Linked DNA regions of Bacillus pumilus. The protein of the gene in region 1 binds, or shares a complex with, the protein of each later gene. Links are inferred from orthologs where the notes say so. Each region holds a gene or a part of one and is shown in the gene's direction. Other genes may lie near its edges.

What was found. Proteins that work in one complex are often made in the same cells at the same time.
Region 2: the proteins of GKC25_RS07975 (region 1) and GKC25_RS06895 are in contact, whole or in part, in a crystal structure (PDB 6PRK), measured with the Bacillus subtilis proteins. The link is inferred for Bacillus pumilus from one-to-one orthologs.

The regions. Positions count from the first base shown.
Region 1 is NZ_CP046128.1:1,616,508-1,621,361, forward strand. What follows is about bases 2,146-4,854. They hold GKC25_RS07975 (RicAFT regulatory complex protein RicA family protein), read left to right. Parts: upstream 2,146-3,137; coding sequence 3,138-3,572; downstream 3,573-4,854. Other genes in these bases: miaB (tRNA (N6-isopentenyl adenosine(37)-C2)-methylthiotransferase MiaB), read left to right, coding at 2,146-3,136; cotE (outer spore coat protein CotE), read left to right, coding at 4,057-4,602; mutS (DNA mismatch repair protein MutS), read left to right, coding at 4,728-4,854. Outside these bases: GKC25_RS07960 (glycine C-acetyltransferase), read left to right, coding at 1-302; GKC25_RS07965 (MrcB family domain-containing protein), read left to right, coding at 404-1,519; more of miaB, read left to right, coding at 1,610-2,145. UniProt on the Bacillus subtilis protein: May work together with YlbF to regulate community development.
Region 2 is NZ_CP046128.1:1,391,871-1,394,832, forward strand. It holds GKC25_RS06895 (YlbF family regulator), read left to right. Parts: upstream 1-1,237; coding sequence 1,238-1,687; downstream 1,688-2,962. Other genes in the region: GKC25_RS06880 (YlbD family protein), read left to right, coding at 19-432; GKC25_RS06885 (YlbE-like family protein), read left to right, coding at 452-700; GKC25_RS06890 (hypothetical protein), read left to right, coding at 773-1,180; GKC25_RS06900 (YlbG family protein), read left to right, coding at 1,754-2,026; rsmD (16S rRNA (guanine(966)-N(2))-methyltransferase RsmD), read left to right, coding at 2,307-2,894. UniProt on the Bacillus subtilis protein: Regulates sporulation prior to stage II. Positively controls the competence regulator ComK at a post-transcriptional level. May modulate the translation, stability or activity of ComS. May work together with YmcA to regulate community development.

The DNA.
Region 1 (4,854 bases):
TTAGCACACTCTGGGAAAACGCCGCCTATTTCAAAGAAAAAGTCGTCAGCCTTGGGTTTCAAGTTGCTCCGACAGAAACACCGATTATTCCAATTATGATTGGAGACGAAGCCCTTACTTTCCGCTTTTCAAAGGCTTTAATAGAGCGAGGCGTGTTTGCTCAAGGCATCGCCTTCCCAACTGTGGCAAAAGGAAAAGCGAGAATTAGAGCCATCATCACAGCAGAGCACACAAAAGAAGAACTAGACCGTGCACTGACGGTGATCGAAGAAGAAGCAAAAAAACTGAACATACTTGATTGAGAGAGCGCAGGCTCTCTTTTTTTGCACTATTCTTTCCATATTTCATCAAATCTACCGTTTGTTATGTATAATGTATGTAAAAAGATCTTTTGAGGTAAGTGATGAGAGAAATGTTATTTAATAAAGATGAGTTTTATAAGCAATTTTTAGATTATAAGAACAATGCAAGAACAGATAAGAATCACCCTTTTCACAAAATGTTTAATAAAGAAATACCAAACAAAATTCAATGTGAATTAGAAAAACGTCATATGAGGAATTTGGATAGGATCGATATTAAAGCATCTACAGGAAATGGAAAAGTTGCGGAGTCTATTTGGATAGCATTTCTAGACCAGCTCTTAACAAAGAATCAAAAAACAAATAAAACAACTACACAAAAAGGATTATATATAGTCATTTTATTCGCTAATAACGGCAAAGATTTTTATTTATCGATTGGATTAGGTACTGAAAATTTATCTCTCAAAAAGATTAAATATGAAGCAGAAGTTTGGCGAGAACGACTAAAACCACAATTGAAGACTAGTGCTAATTTAAATGGATTTGAAATAGGAGATTTTTATCTAGGAGAATCTGATAGACCTAAAAAGTATGCAGCAGGTTCATTGGTATTTAAAAGGTATAATATCAATACATTTAATCAACATAAATTTTTAAAAGATATATATAACTTGAATGAATTTTTTTATGATTTTATTTTCGAAATTTATTCGAGTCCTGATCTTCATATAGACACAAAAAATAAAAAAAGTATAAAAAGAAAAAGAATCATTCATAGAGATGTTTATAAACAATTAAGAGAAGAAAGAGCAAAGCAAAACGAAGAGACAGGTAGAATAGCTGAGAAATTTGTTTATCATATGGAAGTAGAGCAATTAAAAGCAGCGGGTCAGGAACAATTAGCGGAAGCTGTCAATTGGGTGGCTGAAACGGAAGATGGTCATGGATTTGATATCAAATCTTATTACCCCGATGGAAAAGAGAAACTCATAGAAGTAAAAGGATCTAAACTGACTCATCAAGACTTTCCATTTTTCTTATCTGAACAAGAAAGAATGGTAGCAGAAGAGGAAAAAGAATCATATGTGATTACTTTAGTTGAGAGTGTCGGTACAAAGCAGATGAAAATTGTCAAAGAAATACAAAACCCTTTAGGCAAAGACGATCTACATCTGAAACCTACTCAATATTCATGCAGAATTCGTGTGGATTGAAAAGTGATGGCACATATGAATTTATTTTCAATTCATCACAAAATAGTCTATACTGTAGGGTGGAGCTTGGTTTGAAAGGAGTACAAATTCATGAATGAAGAGCAGAGAAAAGCGAGCGGACAAGTAAGTTCATCGGACAAAAAATCCGAGAAGGACTACAGCCAGTATTTTGAAGCTGTGTACATTCCGCCTTCCTTAAAAGAAGCAAAAAAACGGGGTAAAGAAGAAGTCGAATACAATCAATTTCAAATTGACGAGCGGTTTCAAGGGTTAGGGAACGGCCGCAAGTTTTATATTCGCACATATGGCTGTCAAATGAATGAGCATGACACAGAAGTGATGGCTGGTATCTTTATGGCGCTTGGTTATGAGCCAACAAACTCAACGGAAGATGCAAATGTCATCTTATTAAACACTTGTGCGATTCGTGAAAATGCGGAAAACAAAGTGTTCGGAGAGCTTGGTCATTTAAAAGCATTAAAGCGTGAAAAGCCAGATTTAATTTTAGGTGTCTGCGGATGTATGTCGCAAGAGGAATCTGTCGTCAACCGTATTTTGAAGAAACATCCATTTGTTGATTTGATTTTCGGTACACACAACATTCACCGCCTGCCAGAGTTGTTATCTGAATGCTATCTTTCAAAAGAAATGGTCATCGAGGTTTGGTCAAAAGAAGGCGATGTAATTGAAAACCTTCCGAGAGCCCGCCAAGGAAAAATTAAGGGCTGGGTGAATATTATGTACGGCTGTGATAAATTCTGTACATACTGTATCGTCCCTTACACGCGCGGTAAGGAAAGAAGCCGCCGCCCGGATGAAATTATTCAAGAGGTCAGACGTTTAGCGGCAGAAGGATATAAGGAAATTACCCTTCTTGGTCAAAACGTGAATGCGTATGGAAAAGATTTTGAAGACATGGAATATGGTCTTGGACACCTAATGGATGAGCTGCGTAAAATCGATATTCCGCGTATCCGTTTTACAACAAGCCACCCGCGTGACTTTGACGATCACTTAATTGAAGTGCTTGCTAAGGGTGGGAACCTTCTCGATCATATTCATTTGCCAGTTCAATCAGGCAGTTCTTCTGTCTTGAAACTTATGGCGAGAAAATATGACCGTGAGCGTTATCTTGATCTTGTGCGCAAAATCAAAGAAGCCATGCCAAATGCTTCATTAACAACGGACATTATTGTTGGGTTCCCAAATGAGACAGATGAGCAGTTTGAGGAAACACTTTCCCTCTATCGTGAGGTTGAGTTTGATGCCGCTTATACGTTCATTTACTCTCCAAGAGAAGGAACACCAGCAGCGAAAATGCAAGACAACGTGCCAATGCATGTGAAAAAAGAACGTCTGCAGCGCCTGAATGCCCTCGTGAATGAAATTTCCGCGAAAAAAATGAAGGAATATGAAGGGCAGACTGTCGAAGTATTAGTAGAGGGTGAAAGTAAAAACAACCCTGAAATCCTAGCCGGATATACAAGTAAAAGCAAGCTTGTGAATTTTAAAGCACCAAAAGAAGCGATTGGCAACATCGTCAAAGTGAAAATCACACAAGCCAAAACTTGGTCTCTTGACGGAGAAATGGTTGGAGAAGCTATCGAGGTGAATTAAAATGACGCTTTATTCAAAAAAAGAGATTGTCGAGCGTGCAAGAGAGCTCGCTAAAATGATTTCTGAAACAGAAGAAGTTGATTTCTTCAAGAAAGCAGAAGCGCAAATCAATGAAAATACAAAAATTTCAACGATTATTAATCAAATTAAGGCGCTTCAAAAACAAGCTGTGAATTTAAAGCATTACGGCAAACATGAAGCCTTAAAGCAAGTGGAAGAAAAAATCGATGCCCTGCAAGAAGAACTGGATGAAATCCCGGTGATTCAAGAATTCAAAGAATCACAAGTGGAAGTCAATTCCCTGCTTCAGCTCGTAGCGCATACGATTTCTAATCAAGTAACAGATGAAATCATTCTTTCAACCGGCGGTGATCTCTTATTAGGAGAAACCGGTTCAAAAGTGAAAAACTCATCACCAAGTTGCTCCATTAAATGAGAAAACCCCGCAGATGCGGGGTTTTTATTATATAGAATATATGTAATTTGTATTTTGCTACTGCATCAACAACAAAATGTTGATGCAGTAGCCCTGTATTTCGTAAAAAATGTATTGATTTATTTATTCAAAATATTATAGTGATACGTTATAAACTAAAAATTAATTGATTTTACAGATTAAAAGATTTGAATTGAAGCTCAATGCTAAATCCAAAAATGTTTATTATAATATTAAATTGTTTCATAAGATCTCCTCCTTATATAAAGAAGGGCTACTATCTTTATTACATCAAATGACACCATTACAGTCAACCCCAAACTCTCACTCTCCAACTTTTCCAATTTTCAAGGCAAGTTTATGGGCGACCATGCATACACTGAAACAGAAATGAATTTAATTGAACATGAAGTTCAAAATCGTGACACACTAGACGAATGCCCAGCATAAGATAAAACGATCAAGAACAAGGAGGCATGCCGAAATGTCTGAATACAGAGAGATTATTACAAAAGCGGTGGTTGCAAAAGGGAGGAAATTCACCCAAAGCACACACACCATTTCTCCATCGCAAAAACCAACCAGCATCCTAGGTGGTTGGATCATTAATCATAAGTATGATGCTGAAAAGGTCGGTAAAACTGTTGAGATTGAAGGAACCTTTGATATTAACGTATGGTATTCTTACGCTGATAACACAAAAACAGAAGTCGTCACAGAACGGGTGAAATATGTAGACATCATCAAACTGAGATATAAAGATAAAAATTTCCTTGATGATGAGCATGAAGTGATTGCAAAAGTGCTGCAGCAGCCCAATTGCCTAGAAGTGACCATTTCACCAAACGGCAATAAAATTATCGTTCAGGCAGAGCGTGAATTCATTGCTGAAGTGGTAGGAGAAACAAAAATTGTTGTAGAGGTCAATTCAAGCTGGAAAGAAAAAGATGATCACGAGTGGGAAGAAGAGGTGGATGAGGAGTTAGAGGATATTCATCCAGAATTCCTAGCGGGTGATCCAGAAGAATAATTCATGACTAGGGCGCATATCCCCCTAGTTTTTTTGTGCCCTTATCTAGGAGAAAAAAGGTGATTTTTTATGCTATAATGGAAGATGGTATGAATTCGAATGTAGTATAGTGAGGGATTAGAAATATGGCAAGTTATACGCCCATGATACAGCAATATTTAAAGATCAAGGCAGAGTATCAAGATGCCTTTTTATTTTTTCGCTTAGGCGATTTTTATGAGATGTTTTTTGATGACGCAAAAGAAGCGGCAC
Region 2 (2,962 bases), 230 kb from region 1 along the record:
TGTATGGGGGGTGAGGATTTGACAAACAAACAAAAACAAACATCCATTGATGAATTTAAACAATTCGTCAGACGCCATCCGAAGTTAATTCAAGAAGTGCAAACGCAAGAAAAAAGCTGGCAAAGTGTATACGAAAATTGGATCATGTTTGGTGAAGAAGACGAGATGTGGTCTCCTTACCGGCAAACGCAATCTGAAGGCGGTAAAGAAGAAAAAGCCTCTAAGCCAAGTGAATTGGGAAAAGCAGATTTTATGTCTAAAATGGTTTCTGCTGTGAAAAAAATGGACGCTGATCAAATGAATGAACAAATCAACAAAATGAGCCAGTCTATTTCCTCTTTACAAAGCTTACTCGGACAATTTTCATCAAATGGCTCAAAGAAAGGTTCATCTGGAGGCAGTCAGCACCCATTCTCCTTCAGGAAAGATTAATTGAAAGGGGATGCTTTTGGTGCGGAAAGAAGTACAGGAGTTTGTCATGGCCGAAGAGGATCGAATCAAATTCATCAGACAGCGTCCTCTCTGGTACAGACAGCTGACTCGACATCCTGAAAAGCTATCGTCCTTTGAATTAGATAAAATGAATTTTTACGAAAAAACCATTCCTCATCGTGTGAGTCAGTTGAGCAACAGTGTCCAAATGGCTGAAATGATGATTCAAATGTTCCAAGCAATGCGCAATCAAAATGGAGCCGGGTGAGGCTTTTTTGAGTTGATTAAGATGTCTATTTCCTGAGCATCCTATAAAAGTAGATGAAAGGAGAATCAGAAGATGAAATGGATGCTGTCAATATGCGCATTGCTTTTTCTTGTCACCGGGTGTCAAAGTCAACATGGAGAGAAGCAAGTCACGAAGCAAGATCCAGCTGTACCAGTGATGCAGCAAGCCGAAAGCGAAATGAAGCAGCAAGGCTTTTTAAAATACAAAGTGCAGGGGTCTTCTGTCTATATAGAAAGTACACTACAAGATTTTCATCTTGAACCTTCGCGTCTAAAAAAGAATGAGAAGACGGGATATTTTACAGTGTATGTAGACGGAAAACGTGCAGGCAATGAGTATACTGCTGCATTTGTGGTCAAGCATCTTTCAAAAGGAAAGCATAAAATGACCGTTGTGCTCAATTCCCGTCATCCAGAATATAAGCAGAAAAGAGAAACATGGGATGTATTTGTCACGTAAAAGCATTTTCTGATCCATAGGTTTCGTGGTAAACTATGAATTGGAGGTGCAACATTTATGTATGCGACAATCGAATCTGTGGAGCTCCAAGAGGAAGCGAATCAATTGGCTGCCATGATTCTTCAGTCGGAGGAGGCTGAACATTACCGCAACTGCTTTAAGCGTCTCCAGCAAGACGAAGAAGCCCAACAAATTATTGCCCATTTTACAAAAGTAAAAGAGCAATATGAGGATGTGCAGCGGTTCGGCAAATACCATCCGGACTATAGAACGATCTCAAAGGAAATGCGTGAGGTCAAAAGAAAGTTAGATCTTCACGATACAGTGGTTGATTTCAAAAAAGCAGAAACAGCGATTCAATCCATCTTAGATGAGATTAGTATTGAAATCGGTCAAGCTGTATCAGCATATATCAAAGTTCCAACAGGGAACCCATATTTTGATGGTCTATCATCATGCGGCGGTGGCTGTGGATCAGGTGGCAGCTGTGGCTGTAAAGTATCTTGACGAGACTTGAATGTCTCGTCTTTTACATAATGACTGAAAAGAATTGAAAAAGCGGCAGGTGAAAAGATGGAAACCAAACGTCAAGGGATGGTCGTTTGGCTGCATTCGTTAAAGCAGTCAAAGGCGCTAAGAAAATTTGGAAATGTTCACTATATTTCAAGGAAAATGAAGTATGCAGTGATCTATTGTGATATGAATGATCTCGAGCGTCATATGGCTAAGCTCAGCTCATTGCCATTTGTGAAGCGTGTTGAGCCTTCATATAAACCTTTTATTAAATTAGAGTACGAATCCAAATTGGACAAAGCAAAAGAGTATGATTATAAAGTGGGCTTTTAAAGACACAAAAAAATCCCCGCGGCATCACCCGCGGGGTCCTTCTATTCTTAATGATTCATTAAGGAGAAGGCAAAGGGAGAGGAGAAACCGGAGGAAGAACTTATGGGGAAACGTAAGTCTTCTCCGCGGTTGGCAACAGCACCACATCAGATGCTGTTATAAATAGTATGACCCCGCTTTCCTTGATCTATACATAGAAAATGAATGAAAATCCTTGCATTGTCCCCTGCGGAGTGTTGTGGTAAGATAATGTTGAATTTTTTGTCATAAACAATAACCAATAGAAGCAAGCAGAAAAAGTGGTGGGAAAATGAGAGTCATCTCTGGAACGAGAAAAGGCCGCACACTTAAAGCGGTACCAGGTCAATCAACAAGACCGACGACAGATAAAGTAAAAGAATCGATATTTAATATGATAGGCCCGTATTTTGATGGCGGATGGGCCCTTGATTTATTTGCGGGAAGCGGTGGTTTAGGAATTGAAGCGCTTTCCAGAGGATTCGATCATTGCATTTTCGTTGATCGAGATATGAAGGCAATTCAGACGATTAAAGGAAACCTCAATCAATTGTCGCTGCTCGATCAAAGTGAAGTGTTTCGAAACGAGGCAAAGCGTGCACTCACAGCCGTTGTGAAACGAGAGGAATCCTTTCAAGCGATCTTTCTTGATCCGCCTTATAAAGATCAACAGCTGAAAGCACTTCTTGAAATGATTGACGAGCATGCCTTATTAACAGATGACGGCGTGATCGTGTGTGAGCATGATAAGGACGTCACACTGCCAGAGGAAGCTGGACAGCTTTACATATCAAGACAGGAACTGTACGGGTTGACTGGTATTACGATCTATAGAAAGCGGGGAAATTAAAGCATGGGAAATATAGCCGTTTGTCCGGGCAGCTTTGATCCAGTCACATTGGGCCATTTGGATATCAT